4 regions of the Photobacterium leiognathi genome follow, and region 3 is predicted to be linked to each of the others. Evidence: predicted binding sites of a transcription regulator. Region 3 holds the regulator's gene; each other region holds the start of a gene.
What was found. Region 3 encodes CRP, which controls carbon source genes, mostly activating them, when cyclic AMP is high. Its sites were predicted from a motif close to TGTGANNNNNNTCACA; they were not measured.

Region 1: the regulator CRP is predicted to act here: its motif matches at 3,369-3,384, upstream of mlc (sugar metabolism global transcriptional regulator Mlc).
Region 2: the regulator CRP is predicted to act here: its motif matches at 2,097-2,112, upstream of Q7674_RS16110 (NupC/NupG family nucleoside CNT transporter).
Region 4: the regulator CRP is predicted to act here: its motif matches at 2,092-2,107, upstream of rppH (RNA pyrophosphohydrolase).

Annotation. Positions count from the first base shown of each region.
Region 1 is NZ_CP131601.1:1,339,136-1,344,736, forward strand. It holds gene Q7674_RS13275 (IS4 family transposase) at 1-805, shown strand, start outside; gene asnS (asparagine--tRNA ligase) at 861-2,261, opposite strand; gene queE (7-carboxy-7-deazaguanine synthase QueE) at 2,534-3,202, opposite strand; gene mlc (sugar metabolism global transcriptional regulator Mlc) at 3,474-4,688, shown strand; gene Q7674_RS13295 (LysR family transcriptional regulator) at 4,709-5,601, opposite strand, start outside.
Region 2 is NZ_CP131601.1:1,961,380-1,966,980, reverse strand. It holds gene alsS (acetolactate synthase AlsS) at 1-377, opposite strand, end outside; gene Q7674_RS16110 (NupC/NupG family nucleoside CNT transporter) at 670-1,860, opposite strand; gene Q7674_RS16105 (MltF family protein) at 2,526-3,992, opposite strand; gene Q7674_RS16100 (vWA domain-containing protein) at 3,989-5,176, opposite strand; gene Q7674_RS16095 (hypothetical protein) at 5,354-5,601, shown strand, end outside.
Region 3 is NZ_CP131601.1:237,403-243,003, reverse strand. It holds gene Q7674_RS07970 (hydrolase) at 1-617, shown strand, start outside; gene Q7674_RS07965 (YheU family protein) at 684-899, shown strand; gene Q7674_RS07960 (phosphoribulokinase) at 1,079-1,948, shown strand; gene Q7674_RS07955 (OsmC family protein) at 2,053-2,457, opposite strand; gene crp (cAMP-activated global transcriptional regulator CRP) at 2,848-3,480, shown strand; gene Q7674_RS07945 (DUF3859 domain-containing protein) at 3,540-4,361, opposite strand; gene Q7674_RS07940 (hypothetical protein) at 4,659-4,841, shown strand; gene Q7674_RS07935 (DUF1338 domain-containing protein) at 4,896-5,601, opposite strand, start outside.
Region 4 is NZ_CP131601.1:2,712,388-2,717,988, reverse strand. It holds gene Q7674_RS19310 (NADP(H)-dependent aldo-keto reductase) at 1-471, opposite strand, end outside; gene Q7674_RS19305 (DUF6482 family protein) at 636-938, shown strand; gene mutH (DNA mismatch repair endonuclease MutH) at 957-1,637, opposite strand; gene rppH (RNA pyrophosphohydrolase) at 2,261-2,788, shown strand; gene ptsP (phosphoenolpyruvate--protein phosphotransferase) at 2,831-5,077, shown strand; gene Q7674_RS19285 (sulfite exporter TauE/SafE family protein) at 5,103-5,601, shown strand, end outside.

The DNA of each region.
Region 1 (5,601 bases), 1.1 Mb from region 3:
AGCCGATTTATTCGAGTACCTCACTTACAAGCACGAGCAACAACAACGATTTATCGTTCGCTCAATGCAAAGTCGCTGTATCGAGGAGCATGATAATCGTCTTTATGACTACGCTTCCAAGTTGTTATCAGCAGGAAGCAAAGAGCTAAAAATACCGCAAAAAGGCGGTCGTAAGTCCCGCACGGCTCATCTAGACATCAAATATGCTCCCGTGACACTTAAGTCTCCCGCTAATAAAAAAGAGTTCGATAATATCTCTCTCTACTATGTTGGATGTATAGAGCAAGGTGAGAGTGACGACAAGCTCGCATGGCATTTACTGACATCAGAGCCTGTAACGAACAAAGAGGAAGCACTTAACATCGTCAGTTATTATGAGCGTCGTTGGCTGATAGAAGATTTTCACAAGGTTTGGAAAAGTGAAGGCACGCAAGTTGAACAACTGAGAATGCAAAGTAAAGATAACTTAGAAAGGCTCAGTGTTATTTTGGCATTTATTGCTACTCGTTTACTCCAGTTAAGATTTATGAACGAATCTAAAGAGTTATCTAGTAGCTGTTGTGAACGGGTGTTAAAAGGTAAAGCGTGGAAGCTTATGTGGTTAAAATTGGAGAAGAAAAAGCTGCCCAAAGAAGCACCAAATATATCGTGGGCTTACAAAAGTATTGCACGGTTAGGTGGTTGGAAAGATACCAAGCGGACGGGTCGCGCTTCTGTAAAGACATTATGGCAAGGATGGTTTAGGTTACAAACCATCCTTGAAGGATATGAACTAGCTAAGTCTCTTGAACACAATGACTTGTGATCAAGAGACAGGCCAATTGGCAGCCTTTTACGTTCTGTTCTAAATATAACAAAGATTAGAAGTTTGCAGAGCGTGGGGTACGTGGGAATGGGATCACGTCACGTACGTTACCCATACCTGTTACGTAAGATACTAGACGCTCGAAGCCTAGACCGAAACCAGCGTGTGGTACACTACCGTAACGACGTAGGTCGCGGTACCAGCCCATGTGCTCAGGATCTAGCCCCATTTCAACCATACGTGCATCAAGGATGTCTAAACGTTCTTCACGCTGAGAACCACCGATGATTTCACCGATACCTGGTGCTAGTACGTCCATTGCTGCAACTGTCTTACCGTCGTCATTCAAACGCATGTAGAATGCTTTGATGTCTTTCGGGTAGTTCTTAACGATTACAGGTGCTTGGAAGTGCTCTTCTGCAAGGTAACGCTCGTGCTCAGAAGACATATCAATGCCCCACTCAACATCGAACTCGAACTTACGGCCAGAGTCTTGAAGGATCTTAATTGCATCAGTGTAATCAACTTGTGCAAAGTCAGATGTTACGAACTTCTCTAGACGAGAAATTGCGTCTTTGTCGATACGCTGAGCAAAGAACTCAAGGTCGTCACGACGCTCTTCAAGTACAGCTTTGAATACGTACTTCAGCATGTCTTCAGCAAGCTTAGCTACATCGTCAAGTTCAGCGAATGCAACTTCAGGCTCAACCATCCAGAACTCAGCTAGGTGGCGGCTTGTGTTTGAGTTTTCAGCACGGAAAGTAGGGCCGAAAGTGTAAACCTTGCTTAGTGCACAAGCGTAAGCTTCAGCGTTTAGCTGACCGGATACTGTTAGGAAAGTCTCTTTACCAAAGAAATCTTTGTCAAAGTCTACTTCGCCTTTATCAGTCATTGGCAGGTTAGCCATGTCTAGCGTAGATACACGGAACATTTCACCTGCACCTTCACAGTCAGATGCTGTGATAAGTGGCGCAGACATCCAGAAGAAGCCTTGCTCGTGGTAGAAACGGTGGATCGCTTGAGATAGACAGTTACGAACACGTGCTACAGCGCCGATCACGTTAGTACGTGGACGAAGGTGTGCAACTTCACGTAAATACTCAATTGAGTGACGAGTTTTAGCCATTGGGTAAGAATCTGCATCTTCAACCCAACCAACCACTTTAACGTTGGTTGCTGCTAGTTCAAAATCTTGACCTTTAGCAGGAGATGCTACGATTGTACCAGTAACCTCAACAGAGCAACCAGTTGTAAGCTTAAGCACTTCATCCTGGTAATTATTTAACTCATTAGGGACCACGGCCTGAATCGGGTCGAAACAAGAGCCGTCATAAATGGCAAGGAAAGAGATTCCAGCTTTGGAATCACGACGTGAGCGAACCCAACCGCGAACAGTAACTTCACTGTCTACCGCTAGTTTGCCGCTTAATACGTCTGTTACAGGCGCGTAAGTCATGTTTAAATCATTCTCCGTTTAGGCACTGACTTCGGAATTAAAGTATCTCGTGCTTAAAGATATCTAAGTATTAGTCATATTACCTTTCTTACGACAAGCATCAAGCATTGATATCAATCAAATGATAAATTGATGAAAGAAAGCGGTAATTTTAGCAAATGATTGGTTAATTATCGGTCATTTACTTTAAGTCGTCCTAGCTTCGTATTGGAAAATGTAGACCTAGGACGTCTTAGCTAAATTTTTTATAAATCAATTCAAGCAAAAGCTGTTTAAGCAATGGCTAAGTATTTGTGTGTTTGAATTGATAAACGCCAATTACGGGCAATACAGGTTTCGATACAAAGCTCAGTTGCGCGTGGCTTTTGGCTGATAGGCTGTAGTGCAATTGTAACGTCTGATTTAAGACTCTTGCCCTCTAATAAAGCGTCAAGTTGCTCGATGTCTTTACTAGTACCAACCGGGTGTTTGATCTCGTTAGCGCGTTCTAGCGCAGAAGCTAATACAGGAAGCTTGGCTTTCATATTGATTTTTGGTGATACCGTTACCCAAGTGTTGTTACTAGCTTGGATCTCAGAAGTACCACTGGTTTCAATTTGGCAATTAAAGCCTGCCGCTTCAAGCGCTTCTGTTAGGGGATATAGATCGTAAATGCATGGCTCACCACCCGTGATAACAACATGCTTTGCGGTGTACTTTTGATCAATCAGTAGCTGTACAACACCATTAGCGTCAAGTTGAGTCCAAAGTGGAGAGTCTTCAGTTTTTGCCATGATTTGTTCTAAAGATGCCAAGTCTTGTGGCTCAGCAGTCCATGTTTGTTTGGTATCACACCATGAACAACCCACAGGGCAGACTTGTAATCGAACAAAAATTGCAGGAACGCCTGTAAATACGCCTTCACCCTGAATAGTCTCGAATACTTCGTTAATTTTGTACACGTTGAACCTCTTTTTTCACCCGAATTGCTGACTTTCTATTGTGAAACTGGTTTCTTTTAGAAAGGTTACGGCGTGAAATAAATCCGCTAATTGAAGAAAAATAGTCGGCAAAAAAGCCGTTTTGCCATTATCGCAGAAGCGAAACTCAATGTCTTTAGTCATTGATAGTGATACTTGTCACGTACTGAAGACAAGAGGCTTCACAATTACTTCGCAAAGTAAAAAAATTAACATACGAAGGTTTTATAGCTGATTTTTCAGGAGTATCGACATGTACGTCGCTCAGCCAGGCCATATCGATCATATCAAAAGAAATAATGCTGGGAGCGTATACAAACTGATTGATTTGTACGGACCAATCTCTCGCATTGAATTATCAAAACGTAGTCAGCTAGCCCCTGCAAGTATTACTAAGATCACTCGTGAACTTATTGATGCGCATTTAATTAAAGAGACACAATTTCAAGAATCAAGTAGCCGTGGGCGTCCTGCCATTGGACTTGTGCCTGCTAATGAAGGTTGGCAATTTTTATCTATTCGCTTAGGGCGTGGTTACTTGACGATTGCGTTACATGCATTGGGTGGTGAAATCCTTGTTGAAGAACGTCAAGATATTGAGCAGTTACATCAGGTTGATGTGGTTGAAAAGTTACTACAGGAAATTAATGTCTTTTTTGCTAATCATGTGAGTGAGCTTGATCGTATTACCGCGATTGCAGTGTCACTGCCGGGGTTAGTGAATACCAGTGATGGTGTGGTACTGCAAATGCCGCATTATAACGTTTCCAATCTTCCGCTTGGCGAGATCATTCATCAAGAAACAGGTCTGCCTGTTTTTATTGGTAACGATACTCGCTCATGGGCATTAGCTGAAAAGCTTTTTGGTAACTCTCGTGGTATTGCGAACTCGATTTTAGTCTCGATCCATCACGGTGTTGGGGCTGGTATTGTACTTGATGATAATGTGCTACAAGGCAAAACCGGTAATGTTGGTGAGCTTGGGCATATTCAAATCAAGCCTTATGGAAAGCGCTGTTTCTGTGGCAATCATGGTTGTTTAGAAACAGTTGCCAGTTTACAGGCAATATTAGAACAAGTGGAAACCCAGTTAAAAGCAGGGCATGAATCTATATTGAGTAATATGCCGCTGACCATTGAAGCGATTTGTGATGCAGCTGTTGAAGGGGATAGTTTAGCAAGACAGATCATCATTGAGCTTGGACATAATTTAGGTCAAGCCATTGCGATTATGGTCAATTTATTTAATCCACAACGTATTCTGATTGGTGGTGAATTTAACCGTGCTAAATCGGTGTTATATCCAGCGATCATGGAGCGAATTCGCTCTCAAACATTGCCTGTATATTTTCGTGATTTAGAGATTGAGCAGAGCCGTTTTTATACCCAAGCAACCATGCCCGGCGCTGCTTTGGTAAAACAGGCAATGTACGACGGGCATTTGCTTATGAAGTTAGTAGATGGTTAATGGTATGATTTATATGGAAATTAAAACTTTTCTTTAATTTCCATATAGCTTTCTCGAATATGCTCGATAAGTGCTTGAATGCGTTTAGCGGGCTTTCTAGTGTAAGGATATACAGCATAAATCCCGACCACTTTACCAGCATGTGTTGGTAATAATTCCACCAAATCTCCGCGCTGTAATTCATCATAAATTAAGCAATTAGGAAGATAGGCGATGCCATTACCTGCAAGCACTACTTTCTTTAATGCTGCTGCGTTATCTGATGAGAAATTACCGCTCACTTTCTGGGTGTAAACTTTGTTTTGTTTTAGAAATTGCCAGTCAAAAGGACCTGTGCTTTGTGGGTTGTAACCCAAGCAATTATGACTTAATAGATCTTTCGGTTTTTCTGGTTTGCCGTAATGCTCTATATAAGCAGGGGAAGCACAGATCACCCAGCGAGAATTAAAAATATGACGTGCAATCAGGCTTGAATCTTCTAAATAGCCAGTACGGATCACCAGATCATAATTGTCTGCCACAAGATCAACAAAGTGATTATCTAGCGACATCTCCACCGATAAACCGGGGTGTCTTTGGCAGAAATCAGCCACGGCATTGGCAAGGACTAATTCTCCTGAAATGGTGGGTACAGACATACGGATTTTGCCTGACAAGGCTTCGCTATAACCTGTTACAGAATCAAACGCTGCTTGTGCAACATGACTGATGCTTTTGGCGCGATGATAGAGGACTTCACCGGGTTCGGTGAGGGTCAATTTACGGGTGGTGCGGTAAATTAACTGTAAACCTAATTCTGTCTCAAGTTTACTAATGCGTTTACTAACAACCGATTTAGTCACGTTATTGAGTTCAGCCACTTTGCTGAATGATCCATGTTCAATTACTTGAGTGAATAAAACGAGATCGTCGA
Region 2 (5,601 bases), 1.5 Mb from region 3:
ATCGGATTGAACAGTGAGCGTGTGTCCATCGATTGGTGTGTATTGTGTGAATACATAGAAAGCGGTACAGCACCTGCCAATGCAACCACAGGATCGCCTTCACTGTTAGCCGTTGCTACACCAGTGACTAAGTTAGATGCACCAGGGCCAGAAGTTGCTAAACAGATACCAGCCTTACCTGTTAAACGACCTGTTGCCGCAGCCATAAATGCCGCATTTTGTTCATGATGACAAATAATGATTTCAGGGCCGTTATCACAAACGGCATCAAATACAGCATCAACCTTTGCGCCAGGAATACCAAAGATATGTGGCACATCGTGTGCTTTTAGCGTTTCAACGACAAGTTCAGCACCTGAAATGGTTTTATCCGACATATAAGCCTCAAAATTATTGTTATTAGTTAATTAGGCTCAGGACATGCTTCGTAAATTCGAAATTTATGTGATGAGTGCCGCAATTCTAATTATTTATCATACAAATTAAACTGTTGAAATTGAAAGTTAATATTTCAAGGGTGACGGTGATATTTTGCTGTTAACGTAATGATTTCAGGAGTATGTGAAGAATATAGAAAAAGGGCGGATAGGAAGCGTAAAGAAATTAAGCGAGGGAAATAAAAACGCCAGTCAAAGAGACTGGCGTTGGGTAAGTTTATCGTGTTTGAGATTAAATCATGATACTAGCAATTAAAGCTGATAAGAAACTTACTAGGGTTGAGCCATAAAGAAGGCGTAAACCAAAGCGTGCCACCATATTACCTTTTTCTTCGTTAACCCCTTTAACAGCACCAGCAAGAATACCGATAGAGCTGAAGTTCGCGAATGACACAAGGAAGATAGAAACAATACCCACAGTGTGCGGTGTTAATTCACTGACTTGTTTTTGTAGTGACATCATTGCTACAAATTCATTAGCAACAAGTTTGGTTGCCATGATACTACCTGCTTGTAGAGCTTCATGGGCAGGGATACCCATGATCCATGCAAATGGGTAGAAAGCGTAGCCAATAATATCTTGGAAGCTAATACCAAACACAGTATCAAAGCCTGCGTTGATCATTGAGATCAGTGCGATGAAACCAACCAGCATGGCTGCAACAATAACGGCAACTTTAAAACCTGTGAGAATGTATTCACCCAACATTTCAAAGAATGTCAGTTTTTCACCGCTTTCTGCTTTCATCATCTCATCGATATTCATTTCCGTTTCGTGATCGTATGGGTTGATGATCGACAAGATAATAAAGGTGCTGAACATGTTTAAGAACAGTGCTGCAACAACAAATTTCGGATCGATAAGCTTCATGTAAGAACCCACGATAGACATAGATACAGTCGACATCGCGGTTGCGGCAAGGGTGTACATACGACGTTCTGACATTTTGCCAAGAATATCTTTGTAGGTAATGAAGTTTTCAGATTGACCAACCATTAAAGCGCTAATGGCATTGAAGGATTCAAGTTTACCCATGCCGTTGACTTTAGAAAGCAAGAAGCCAAGTGCTTTAATAACCAGAGGAAGAAGTTTGATATGTTGAAGAATACCAATCAGTGCGGAGATAAAGACAATTGGCATTAACACGTTAAGGAAGAAGTTGAATGCATTATTATTGGAAAGGTTACCAAAAACGAAGTTCGTGCCTTCAGCTGCAAAATTTAATAACCCGTTAAAGCCATCGGCAAACTCTTTAACGATCCCCGTACCCATTGATGAATTCAATAAGAAGTAGGCTAATCCCATTTCGATAATGAGTAATTGGAGAATGTATCTGAACTTAATATTTTTTCGGTTGTTACTCGCAGCAAGTGCTAGGGCTGCGATAACGACTAGCCCGAAAATGAAATGTAGATAGACCATGTAGGTTCGCTCTCAGTGTGATGCTTATCAATCAATATATTTATGGTTAATCATTTCTTTCGTTCTAAAAGTGATTCAAATCTCATTTTTATGTCTGGTCATTTTTGCACCAGTCAAAGATGTTTCAAAGAATCACGATTGCGGCAAACGATTGCTGATCGAAAGAGCCCCGTAATTACTGAGCTGTCGTTATACGCTTAAATATTAGTATCATCAATATGCCGAAATGGTATAACTGTGAGCTAAATCTCATTCAGGTTTTTAGTTATATCGATCTAAAAAGGACTATTTTGAATATTTGATAAGATCTAGGAGATTATTTTGAATGTTAATTCAACACTTGTATTTACGATGTATTAAAATTGTTATATTTAATTGTGTTCATTAAATATGGAAAATTATATTTAGAATAAAAAAATTTCAGTTTTTGAGGAATATGATTCAATACACTTTTGTATAACAAAATTAAATTGTTTTAAATTTACTCTTTTGTGGAAAGTTTAAGATGAAAAAATCATCTAAGAATCGCAAGTTATGGTATTTCCATAAACATGAACAGCGTAGCGATACCAGACTAAACAAACGATTGAAGTCTAAATAATGCCTTGTACTCGAATTACGTTGATAAACACTAATCAATAGGTTTATCAACGTAAGCGATTATCTTAATCCAGCACGCTCGTTGCACCAAATCGGTAAGGTGGGGCAAAAGGTTTAACGCCTTTCTCTCGGTACTTCTTCAAGCTCATTAATTGCTTATAAACAATGTAATATCGGTTGATATTGGTAACATACACAATTGGTTGTTTACCTATATGTTTCCTGGTCACCACTTCTACATTATTAAACCAAATATCAGGGTTATAACCACTCTCTTTGGCATAACGACGCATTTTTCGAATATTACCGGGACCTGCATTATAAGACGCTAATGTCATGTAAATTTTATTGTCGTAATTAAGGCGGTTATCATTCAAATAATTATTCTGAATGTAGCGCATATATTTAATACCTGCGTGAACATTGTTATCAGAATTATATATGTTTGGAATATCAATATATTTATCACGTGCAGTACTTGGTAACACTTGCATAATACCTACAGCACCTTTATGTGATATTTTTTGTTGATTTAAACCTGACTCTTGAAAGCCTTGCGCCATCATTATCAAATAATCAAAGTCATATTCAGAGGCATATTTGTAAAACAGATCAGAAAGTTTCTCCATTTTATCTATATTGTTATCACTGAGTAGGTTATCTATCCAGCCTTGGCTATCTAAATACTTGTTATAAATAACATTACCTAACAAGGTGCCTGATTTTATTTGCGTGATATAGTCGTTCACTAATGCCATCAGTTTAGGGCTATCTTTACGCATCGCCCATGCAATTTCTCCATTGCTGCGTAATACGAAAGCGGTATTAATACGTAGTTTAGGGAGTAAATCTTTCCATATTTTCATTTTATGCTCATCGAGCACTGTCATATTCATCAGCCCGAGATTGACCATTTCAAGTAACTCATAATCTTCTAGCGTTTCTTCAATAAAATGAATCTTCATTGGCTGGAGATGTTGCAGTAATAAGCGGTTATTAACCTCAAGCAAGCTTTGATAATAACTCGAACTTTTTCTTACCCAGATCTCTTGATCGCTAAGTTGTACGATGTCCGTAATTTCAGGAGCGTCAACGTTGTTAATAATAACTTCATTGATACCATTAAGGACGGGATCACTAAAAGCGACCATTTTTTTCCGTTGTTCTGTGACAGTTAAATTTGCCACTGCGAGATCGCCATAACCCTTAACTATATACCTTAGCAACTTATCACGATGAACAGGGATCACTTGAATGTTCACTTTGGGGGAGGTTTTATGGATATCGAGCTCAAAGTGATGGAGTAATTCAGCAATGATCCCTTTGGGAGAGCCATTTTCTATGTAATAGAATCCTAGATCAGCAGAGACTAACACCCGTATTACTCGTTTTTTCTCTAATACAGAAAGATCGCCTGTATAAGTGGGACCTGCAAGTGGAGAGAGGGTTAACCCTACGGCACTAAAAGAAGCCAATATCAAGGAAAGACAGATCCACCATGTGCGGATCTGTTTATAGTGTTGTGCGTTCATTGGAAACTAAAGCCTTTTGTTTTAGCTTGATCCTGAATGGTTAAAATGATCGCATTTCCCAAGTCATCAGTTTTGTTGGTTTTATTATTTTTTGCTTGTTTTATATAGCTGTTACGCTGTTTTTCTAAATCAGTTATTTGCTTTTGGATATGCTGTCGCTGGCTGATTTTTTGTTTGAGCTTGTTACTGATTTCCTCATCATTAAGCCCTTTAAAATGTAGCTGATCTTTTTTGGCTTGCGCGATACCTTGATTTAAATTCTCTTCTGCTAGCGAGATAAGATCCCAATCTTGGGTTTTGTACTGTTTGCCAGCTTTGGCAATACTGCGCTCAGTGCTGCTTGATTTAGAGAGTGAAGAGGCATTGCTATCTTGCGCAACTTGCTGCTGCTTTTTAGTGCTACCTTTAGCGCCATAGCCAATATAAGTATCGTTGAGCTTTTGTCCTAATAAGATAATGTCGTCGTCATAAGGGGGTTCAATTCGTGGAGCATGTTTTTTATGATCAATATTGAGATAGCGTCCATGACCTAAAAGCGCAGGGGTAGCCCATTGTAAATCACGGCCTTTTGCATGATTTCCACAGTAGAGAGAATTGATAATGATCCCTTTACTGACGGCTAAGGGCACTGCATGGCTAATGGGAATATCACCTTGTTGAAACTCTTCGTTACCGGTAATGATAATTAAACGTAAATCGTCAGGATGTTGGCTCCACTGTAAGCGATTAGCGGCCTCTTTAATGGCCTTAGGTGCATATTCTTTACTACCGCCAATTTTGATCGCAAATAATGCTTCGGAAAATTGGTCAAGATCTGAGGTTAATGGCGACAGTAAACGCATGTAACCATCATGTTTTGATTGATGTTCAACGCCATATTCAAACAGTCCAACTTGCAATGTCACTGGCTGTTCATGCTTGTTTGCCAATGCAATAGCATTAATGATTGACCAGATCTGCTCTCTTGCTTGATCGATTAAGCCACCCATAGAGCCACTGGCATCTAATAAAATAGCGACTTGAATCGTAGGACCAGTTCTTACAAAAGGAGTCGGTGCTACTGGCTTTTCTGATTTATCAGGTTGGAGAATTTCAGGTAATTCAAGGGGAGGCGGCTGTTGTTCACTGCTACCATAGGTGGGAACGGATGTAACGAATATGAGTAATAAAAGCCGTATCAGCATAATGTCTCGCATATCAAGGTGTTAAGCACTAAGCTTTGTTTTTCGAGTAAATCTAACTTTCTAAGTATGGTTTTTATGCGCTTCTTTTGCTGAATTTAGCGATGACATTTTCTAACGGAGCTACCGTAAAGTGATAATAAAAATGATGAGTAATGGGTGTTGATGTAAGTGATGGGTATGTTCAAAAAACAGGTATATCTGCTGGTGGCTTTATTAAGTGTATCGGGCTGTAGTTCAGCGACAACCTATTCAGTGAGAAAGCCATTAGATGTTGATGTTATCGCTAACTTACCGACAACGTTGGATGAATCTTCTGGAATAGCCATCGTTAACGGTAAAGTATGGTCTCACAATGACAGTGGTAGTAAGAATCAGATCTATCAATTATCACCTGATTTTAAAACCATTACGAAAACACTAACGGT
Region 3 (5,601 bases):
TCGCTGTAGGCGTATCGTTAGGCGGCAATGTGTTAGTTAACTATCTTGCTCACTATGGCGATAAGAGTGAGCTTGTGGCGGCTCAAGCCATCTCTCCGCCACTAGACTTAGCTTCTTGCTCTGAGCGTATTCAGCAAGGCTTTTCTAAAGTTTATCAGCAGTATTTGCTAAGCTCGATGAAACGCACGATGGCAAAGCGTATCGACCATCACCCAGATAACATGCCCTTATCACAGCAAGCGTTAGATGAGATCAAAACCGTATGGCAGTTCGATAATCTTATCACCGCACCATTACACGGTTTTCTTGATGCTGATGATTACTACCAACGCTGTAGTGGGATCAACCAGCTCGAGAAAATAACCACACCACTTAGGATCATCCATGCCAAAGACGATCCCTTTATGACAGAAGCTGTTATCCCCAAGCAGACATTACCGAATAATATTGAGTATGACTTATTAGAAAAAGGGGGCCATGTCGGCTTTGTAGGAGGCACTCTTTTTAAACCGCAATTTTGGCTCGAACACACAGTGCCGCAGTGGTTTGCCAAGCAGCTACAAACATCACAAGTAAAGCAACCACAATCGATAATACTTCATGAAGTGGCAAGCTAATGATCTGCTAATAATATTTTTGATAATATACTAAACACTGATGTCACACTGTAAACGAGGCTCTGGATGATCATCCCTTGGCAAGATATTGCGCCTGAAACACTCACTAATCTCATTGAGCAATTTGTTCTTCGTGAAGGAACAGATTACGGTGAAACAGAGATGAGTTTAGAAAGTAAAGTGAACGTGGTTCTCAACCAATTAAAATCTGGTGAAGCCGTGATTGTCTTTTCTGAATTGCATGAATCTGTCGACATAAAATTACGCAACCAGTTGCAATAATTATTCCTAACCTGAGTCGTGCTCCGAGAGTTACGACTCAAAACTTGCCTTTGTTATCAGTTTCACTTTTCAACCCCCACATCCTTGTTAACTTGTAGTAACATTATCGTAAATCAGGTGATCTCCTTATTCCCTGACATCTCATTATCTTCCGATAATTAACAACGACAAGGTTAGTCATGTCTGCAAAACATCCTATCATTGCAGTAACCGGTTCATCAGGAGCAGGAACCACCACCACTTCTGAAGCTTTCCGTAAAATGTTCAATATGATGAACATCAATGCTGCATGGCTAGAAGGTGATAGCTTTCACCGCTTTACCCGCCCAGAAATGGATGCGGAAATTCGTAAAGCCAAAGAGCAAGGTCGCCATATCAGTTACTTTGGTGCAGAAGCTAATGACTTCGGCCAATTAGAGCAATTTTTCAAGCAATATGGTGAAGATGGTACAGGCCGTTTTCGTCGTTATCTTCACACCTTTGATGAAGCCGTTCCCTACAACCAAATGCCCGGTACATTTACGCCATGGCAAAAGCTGGCTGAAAATACTGATTTGCTTTTCTATGAAGGTTTACATGGTGGCGTCGTTGATGGGGATATTAACGTCGCTCAACATGTCGATTTACTGATCGGCATGGTACCAATCGTTAACCTTGAGTGGATCCAGAAGATCGTCCGTGATACCCGCGATCGTGGTCACTCGCGTGAAGCGGTAATGGAGTCTATCGTTCGCTCGATGGATGATTACTTAAATTACCTAACCCCGCAGTTCTCACGCACTCATATTAACTTTCAACGCGTTCCTACGGTTGATACCTCAAACCCTGTCAGTGCAAAAGGTATTCCGAGCCTAGATGAAAGCTTTGTGGTGATCCGCTTTCGCGGTTTAAAAAATGTCGACTTCCCTTACCTACTTGCGATGATCCAAGGCTCATTTATGTCACGTCATAACACCCTTGTTGTCCCTGGTGGGAAAATGAGTTTTGCGATGGAACTGATCATGAGGCCACTGATCGAGCAGCTAATCAAGACAGGGAAAATTAGCTAGTTCATATATACCCAAGTCATCTCAAAGTACTTGGGTATAACGGTTAAAACAAAAAAGGTTGGCGCAGTGCCAACCTTCATCAAATCGAGTACAGCGCTAACGGCTTAAGCACTGATCACTTCATAAGAATGCGTAAGCTCTACCCCTTTGCCCAGCATCAAACATACCGAGCAATATTTCTCTAGTGAATCGGCAACAACATTCGCCACCACTGATTCCTCTAAATCAAAACCAGACACCACAAAATGCAGGTTTGCTTGTGTAAATAAGCGTGGTGCTTGCTCTCGGCGCTGTGCTGAAATTTGCACTTCACAACCGACAATATTTTGCGCTTGTGCTTTCAATCCACTGACAACATCCACCGAACTACAGCCACCAGCAGCTATCAATACGAGCTCCATTGGACTTGGGGCTTTATCGCCACCGTTGCCATCCATTACCACACTATGACCTGAGCTTGATTGACCTAAGAAAGTCATATCTTCTACCCATTTGACTCGGGATTGCATCGCTTAATCCTTATTTAGATGCCCGAAGATAACGACTAGTCTTATTGATAAATCTAATAATGTAAATCGATTTTCGTATTCCGTCCTCTTCGTGCTACAGGCACATTTTTACCTGCAAAAGCTGACCTGTTATTCATGGTTAAATACCACTAATAGTAACTATCTCACCACGTTGTGATCCTGTGCACAGTTATCCATATCAAATGAGCGATTCTACTAGATCAATATCAAGAAAAAGGCGTAGAAAAAGGATACACTCTAACTTATTCAAGTTAGCTTGCAGCCCAGCGGCTGAATGGATACCCTGTCAGCAGACAGTTTTTTTTCCAGCACGGTGCTCGAAGAGAAAATGAATGCTGTTGGGCAACAAATGCAGAGGAAGTTAGTAATATGGTTCCAGGTAAACCGCAAACAGATCCAACTTTAGAGTGGTTTCTTTCCCATTGTCATATTCACAAGTACCCATCAAAAAGTACGCTGATCCACGCAGGTGAGAAAGCGGAAACTTTGTACTACATTGTGAAGGGTTCTGTTGCTGTACTAATCAAGGATGAAGAAGGTAAGGAAATGATCCTTTCTTACCTAAACCAAGGTGACTTTATTGGTGAGCTTGGCTTGTTCGAAGAAGATCAAGAGCGTACTGCTTGGGTTCGCGCTAAGACTCCTTGTGAAGTAGCAGAAATTTCGTTTAAAAAATTCCGTCAGTTAATCCAAGTTAACCCTGACATTCTAATGCGTCTATCTGCTCAAATGGCAAGCCGCCTACAAGTGACTAGCCAGAAAGTAGGTGATCTAGCATTCTTAGACGTTACAGGTCGTATTGCGCAAACATTGCTAAACCTAGCTAAACAGCCAGATGCAATGACGCACCCAGACGGCATGCAGATCAAGATCACTCGTCAAGAAATCGGTCAAATCGTTGGCTGTTCTCGTGAGACAGTGGGTCGTATTCTGAAGATGCTTGAAGAGCAGAACCTTATCTCTGCTCACGGTAAGACTATCGTTGTTTACGGTACACGTTAATTTAACGCTGTCACCGTATGAAAAAAGCCGCACACTGTTGCGGCTTTTTTAATGTCTTTTTAACTTTTCAAACAAGCATGAACCTGTTTTTTATCAAGCTTTGCTTCGTTAATTCTGGCGCTATGCATGCAGTAAAAAAAGTAGCTAACATACTTTTTCATCTCTTCTTTCGCAGAGGTAATTTCATCACCACGCCCCATTTGTTTAAGCGCTATCTGCTGACACATGCTGTTATAACGACTTAGGGTTTGGTTACATTCCTCGGTAGAACTAAACTGCAAGCAACGCTTCGATTTCGCTTTATCACAAACCAGCGCATCACCATTTTGAGTTAACCATGAACGGGTACTATTGAGCATGAACGCAGTTTCAAAAGTGTTTTTTAAAGATTGATTTAACTGCTCATTATTAGCGACCGTGAACTCACGTTTAGCAACAACTTGATCTTTATACAGCAATTCAAATACCCAAGAACCACTGATTAGCTCATAAGGTTCTGAAAATTGCCAAAGCGCCAAGTTTTTATCGTGTTTGTACATGGTATCGGACCATGTTGATACCGTCGTTGCTTGCTTCGTTGCTGGGTTTACCAATTTAGGATGCGTCATACGCGCTGTAATAGGAAATGCCGTTTTTCCTTTCAGCTCATCACTGGCACCATCTGGGATCTCTACGGCATAGCGAAACCCGATATATTGCCCAAGTTTCGGAGTCACTAATTTATTACTCGCCTTTACCGTATAAACAGCCCCATTTTGGCTGATCACACCACCTTCTGAAATCGTCACCTTAGGTACATTGTTATCCACTGAAGATAAAGAGCTACATCCAGCCAATGATGACAATAACAGCCCTACCATTGTGATCTTGCTAAAATTCATATTACTTCTACCTAATCCAAAAGCATTGAAGAAAGAAATACTTATTGATAACTTTCTAACTAAAATAAAACATTAGATGATAAAGCAATGTGACATTTTTAACGTGCCGATAAGATCACAAATTAGCAATTAGATGCGAAATAAAATCCCTAAAAAGCATAAATTGAGCTGTGATAAATATTTCATCAATCCCATTCAAACTTTGTGTCTTTTATGAGAACAATTAATTTGTATTGTCTAAATTAAGTGCTACATTCTGCGTATTAATGGACTTTCTTTTTCTCGCGGTAATGGAATATGGATATTGAACGTTTTGCCCCGAATAGTTACACCACAGTACCAGGCGCTATCGCTCCTCAACCTACAACGATTGAGATGACAGGCTTTAGTGACCGTCGCTGTTACTTAGAACAGCAAACAGGTTTACGTCGCTGCCCTGTTGAAGACAGTGGTATTTGGGGATCGCCCCTCGACAATTAATAGATTCGAAAAAAGCAGCCTAATGGCTGCTTTTTTATTAATAATTCAACGTAATTAGGAGTTATAGGTACTTTCAAAGATCTTATCTGCCGAAGCTTCAACAAAACCAGTATAGATCTCCCCATCCGGTTGTAAGTAGCGTTTCGCAAACTCATAGAAGCCACCCGGTACCTGCATATCACCATCACTAAAGGTAACAGACACTTTATCTGCCATTGTCGCTGATTGTTCTAACATCACTTTAGGATTGCCTTTTACCGCACCTCCAGCTTGGTTAATGGCAAAACCACTGCATTCGAGAAAATGATTCACTTCGGCAATTTCAACAAATTGTTCTAGCTGATTAATATCAATGGTGAAGTGATTGGCACCATAACCGTGAGCTGCCACCCAACCCGCATATTCACTTTCTGCATTGAGAAGATGGTAAACCTCACTGCTCAGTTGCCATGGTTTACCTTGATACAAAAAAGCAGGATCAGCAAAGTAGTCATCATCAACTTGATTAACCAGTTTGCGTACTTCGGTTTGCAGCTCTGTTGAGCACAAACCTAATTGCAACTCACTAATGAAAACCTTAGGTGCATTCGGATCAGGATGCTCAAAATGTTCAGCGTAGAGCTTTTTCTCTTTAAAATGGTAGCGCCCTTTTGGCTTATATCCCACCGCAATAAAAGGCGCAGCTAACCTTGCCATACCACACTTAGGTAAACCAAAGGTACGTAACGCAATATGATCATTGACTAGTGGCTCATCTTCT
Region 4 (5,601 bases), 790 kb from region 3:
TTCGATGAGTGTGACACCAGAGTGATCTTCTTCGTAGTGATAATTCAGTTTACCAAAGCAGTTGGTTTGTCGTTGTGTCCAATGCACTTGATAAAGATCGATATAATCGGTTTTTAGACGCTCAAGACTATCATTCACGGCATCATGAATATGACGACGGTTAAGTGACATATTATCGCGGATATATGGCACATTACGTGGACCTGCTACCTTGGTTGCGATGATCAGTTTGTCGCGTGATCCTGATTTCTCTAACCAATTACCAATATAGCTTTCAGTCAGTCCCTGAGTCTCTTTGTTAGGAGGGACCGGATACATTTCTGCAGTATCAATAAAATTCACGCCACGTTCGATGGCTAAATCTAGCTGGCTATGTGCTTCGGCTTCATTGTTTTGTGCCCCGAAGGTCATGGTACCTAAACATATTTTACTGACGTCTAAATTTGAATGCGGGATCGTATGATATTTCATTCGCTATCCTTGCTATTAAGATCTTTCATTTGACTATAGCCCGAAGCGCTAACGCTGAGAAGCGAGATTCAATACCAAATCGATATTATGTTCGAGACTTGCTGGTTGGCGAAAACTGACACATAGTTAATGTTAGGTGTTTCATTATCTTGCGTGGAGTAACAATGAAGTTATCTCAGTTAAAGCCTTGGTTAAAAGCATCACCGAATAAAATTCCCCATTGTGTGTTGAGTTGCTATGCGGGATGTTCATATTATTTGATGGAAGTGGAATATAAACATCAGCTTCGTCCTCTAAAAGATGAAAAAGACAATCTACTGCATTTTCAAAATATAGAGCAGGCACAAACCTTATTAAAATCAGTTGGGATCAGCAATATGACCTTACGTCTTACTGATCCTTATGATGAGTTTTCTGCTGATGGCAAAGTATCGCAATGCGAAGAAGATATTGTGTTGCACTTTTAGCAACAACAATAGCCATCGTTAAATAAAATAACGAGAGAGCAGATCTGCTGTAAAATTTGTCTTTAAATAAAAACCACGAGGCAGCGTTTTGATAGGTTGCCCGTTGGCACCATAAGCTTCTGTTAATGCTTTGCTGTTGGCAGCTTTTGGTCGCAATTGTAATACTTCACCATGGCGAGCGGTGATCTGCTCAACGTGACCAAGGACGATCATATCCATTAACTCTTCCCAATCTTGTTTCAGTTGGGCTTCTTCATCAGGTGACGGTCGCCAAAGTAAGGGAGATCCCATATGGCGATCAGAAAGTGGAATGTCGCGCTCTCCTTCAACAGGGATCCATAACACATGTGATAATTTATGGCGTATGTGGCTAGTTTCCCAGCGTAAGCCTTGCACACCAATCAAAGGGGCTACACAAACAAACGTGGTTTCTAATGGCTTACCGTTATAACCAATGGGAATGGTTTTTAGCTCAATACCCAGCTCGATAAAATCCGGTACAGGCTTGCTACCCGCGGTTGCGCCTAAATGCCACTCAAGTAATTGTCCAACCCAGCCTTTATCACGTTTTAGATCGGGCGGTGGGATGATTCCTGCAAGATCGGCTAATTCCCCCAGTGTTAATCCGGCAAGTTGCTGAGCTCTTTCAAGTAGCTCTTGTTCTGTTGTCGGTGTTGATGGTTGAGGGATCGCTTGCATGGTGAGACTAATGATCATCTGTTGGAAAAGAATAGGAATAAGGATCATATCATAGCTATAAGGGGATTTTATGGCTAAAAAAAGAGAAAAAGATCCTTTGAAAAGATATCCACAGAAATTTTTTAATAAATATTTTATTTTTCGCTAACTGTTTGAATGAACAGTTGTGTGGCGCTATTTTAGCCACCCTGCTGCGTGAGTATGCAATCTAATTTTTTATCTGATGTGGATAAATCCATAATTGGTTGATCTTTAATCGATCGTTTTTTTGAGGTGTGAATATCATATTTATTTAAATTTATTATATAAGCTTTTACTTTTTATCTTTATGATTTTTATTGATTATATTGTTTATTGGTCGTGTAAGTAGGTGATTTTTTTCGGCCTTTATTGGTACTAAAAAAAGCGTTTTTTTATTTTCTGCACAAATCTATCCACAGAAAGAGTGAATAAATGTGGGATAGGTCTCATTTGGTTGTTTATAACCTTATAGCAAAGGCAAAGTTATCCAGAATTTGTGTTGAAGGTGGGAAAATATCACGATCTGATCGAAACTTTGTTTACCGATCTCTTCTACTATGAAAAAATCACTATTAATAGATATTTATACTTGAGGTCGTCCAGTGATTGATGGCGATGGATACCGCCCTAATGTAGGGATCGTTATCTGCAATAGCCATGGTCAGGTATTTTGGGCTCGACGATATGGACAACATTCTTGGCAGTTTCCGCAAGGTGGTATTGATGATGGAGAAACTCCGGAACAAGCCATGTATCGTGAATTGTACGAAGAAGTAGGATTAACCAAAAAAGATGTCAGGATAATTGCGTCAAGCCGTCATTGGCTACGTTATAAATTACCTAAACGTTTAGTACGGTGGGATTCGAAACCTGTTTGTATCGGGCAAAAACAAAAATGGTTTTTGCTGAGCTTGGAATGCGATGAGTCCAAGGTCAATATGCAGCGAGGTGCTACTCCTGAATTTGACGGGTGGCGATGGGTAAGTTACTGGTACCCAGTTCGACAGGTGGTGTCTTTTAAGCGTGATGTTTACCGTCGAGCATTAAAAGAATTTGCGCCTGTCGCTATGCCTTTTAAGGAATGGAAAGAGCGAAAATTCAAGCGTAATAGCAAAAATAAACATATGTAATATAGAGGCAATCGGCAATATAGAAGGATTATAAGGCTTGTTATGCTGACACAGCTTAGAGAGATAGTTGACAAGGTGGTCAGCGCTCAAACCTTGATAGAAGCGCTCGATCAATTAGTGATGAGCACTTGTCAGGCAATGAAAACAGACTGTTGTTCAGTTTATATTGCTAATCATGAGCGTCAGATCTATACCCTGATGGCGACGCAAGGTTTACATAAGTCCCACCGTCGAGTAAGTCTGCGTTTTAATCAAGGTCTCGTAGGGCTGGTTGGTCGTAGTGCTGAACCTGTTAATGTTGCCGATGCCCGTATTCATCCTCATTTCAAACATTTGCCAGGGATTGGAGAAGAATCATTCCGATCTTTCTTTGGCACGCCTATTATTCATCAACGCCAAGTTCTTGGTGTATTGGTTGTTCAACAGCGTGAACAGCGCGAATTCGATGAAAGTGAAGAATCTTTTCTTGTCACGCTTGCAGCCCAACTCTCAGGCATTTTAGCCCATGCTAAAGCCCAAGGGATGTGGTTTGAGCAAGGTAACAAACTGCATTTAACAGGCTCTGCGGCTTCTGCTGGGGTAGCTGTGGCTAAAGCTTGGTGGGATGATACTCAGCCGCTGTTAGAACATGTTGCGCCAACGTCTTGTTTAGATGTCAATTTTGAGCAAGAGCGCTTAACGATTGCCATAGAAGCCGCCAGTGCAGAGTTTCGTCGGTTAAGAAAACGCTTTGATAGTGAACTTCAAAAAGAAACCTTAGCAATCTTCGATCTTTTCAGTCACCTATTAAATGATCCTATGTTACGCAAGGATCTTAAGGCGCGTATTGCTTGTGGCGATCAGGCTGAGTGGGCTATTCGTCAGGTGGTTGAAGCGTATTCTGCGCGCTTTGCCAATATGAAAGATCAGTACCTTAAAGAGCGTGCACAAGATATTCGTGAGCTTGGTCAACGCTTATTATTCTTCCTTCGCGATGAAGAAGTCGATGAGCAGCAATGGGATGAGCTGGTTGTATTACTGACAAGAGAACTCACCGCCGCCATGTTAGCGACAGTGCCGTTAGGTAAGCTCGCCGCCGTTGTCTCTCAAGAGGGGGCAGCAAACTCGCATGCGGCTATTTTATCCCGCGCATTAGGTATTCCAGCGATTATGGGGGTCGATTTTGTCCCTCATATGGTGCACAACAATTTGGTTGTAGTGGATGGTTACCGAGGTGATTTTTTAGTTAATCCAAATCGCCATGTGTTGGTTGAATATCGCCGTCTATTGCGTGAAGAGCAAGAGCTTGCCAAAACCGTTGAAGATGATCTTTATAAGCAGGCTTATACCAAAGATAGTCAGCGGATCATGATCCACCTTAATGCTGGATTAAGTGCTGATACGAGCATTGCTGTCAATAAAGGTGTTGATGGGGTGGGGTTATATCGAACTGAAGTGCCTTTTTTATTGCAACGCAGTTTTCCTTCAGAAGATGAACAAATCAATCAGTATCGTTCGATATTACAAACCTATCCCGAGCAAACTGTAGTGATGCGCACCTTAGATATCGGCGGTGATAAACCTCTGCCATATTTAACCATTGAAGAAGATAATCCTTTCTTAGGTTGGCGAGGTATTCGCTTTACTTTAGATCATCCTGAGATTTTCTTGATCCAAGTTAGAGCTATGCTTCGAGCAAGTATTGGGCTGAATAACATGGATATCTTACTGCCTATGATCTCTGGCATTGCTGAGCTTGATGAGGCAAAAAGCTTGGTAGAGCGCGCCTATCAGGAAGTCGCCAATGAGTATGATGGGGAGCTTCGTAAGCCACGCTTAGGCATTATGATTGAAGTGCCGTCGATGTTATATCAGCTGCATGCGCTGGTAGATAAAGTCGATTTTATCTCTGTGGGAAGTAACGATTTAACGCAATATTTGCTTGCTGTTGATCGTAATAATTCACGGGTGGCGAGTGTGTATGATGCACTGCATCCTGCGGTATTAAACGCATTAAAACATATCATTGATAGTGCAGAGCGCTACCAACTCCCAGTATGTGTGTGTGGTGAATTGGCAGGTGATCCGATTGGTGCAATTTTATTAGTCGGAATGGGGTATCGATCTTTAAGTATGAATACCCGTAATGTAGCCAAAATAAAATATATATTACGCCATGTTTCAGCTAATGACATGGCACAGCTTGCTGATGATGTGCTTGCTGCACATTTATCTGCAGAAGTAAGGGATAAAACCACCTTATTTGTTGAGCACCATGGGTTGGGTGGATTTATCCGCGCAGGTAAGTAAAACATCTTTTTAATTGGTTACAACTATGTATGAAACAACCCTTTGGCTATTTGGCATGTGTTTGCTACTTGGCTCTGTTGTCGGGTTACTGGCTGGTCTATTAGGTATTGGTGGTGGGCTATTAGTCGTCCCTGCTTTAGTGTGGTTGTTACCCAAAGCCGGAATTGCGTCGCACCTTGTGATGCATATTGCACTTGCAACATCTTTAGCCAGCATCGTCATGACCTCAATGGCTTCTGCACGCAATCACTTTAAACTCGGTAATATTGATTTTTCTGTGGTGAAATGTTTAGCGCCAGGGATCATTGCAGGTGGTCTTAGTGGCAGTGTGGTAGCAGAGCTTATCCCTTCCCATTACTTACCAAAAGTCTTTGCAGTGATTGTGTTGTGTTTAGCAATTCAAATGCTGTTATCAATGAAAGTTGTCAATGATAAGCCATTACCAAGCTCACCATTATGCGCCGTAAGTGGCGGTGTGATTGGTTTAATATCGAGCCTTGCTGGTATTGGTGGTGGCTCGTTAA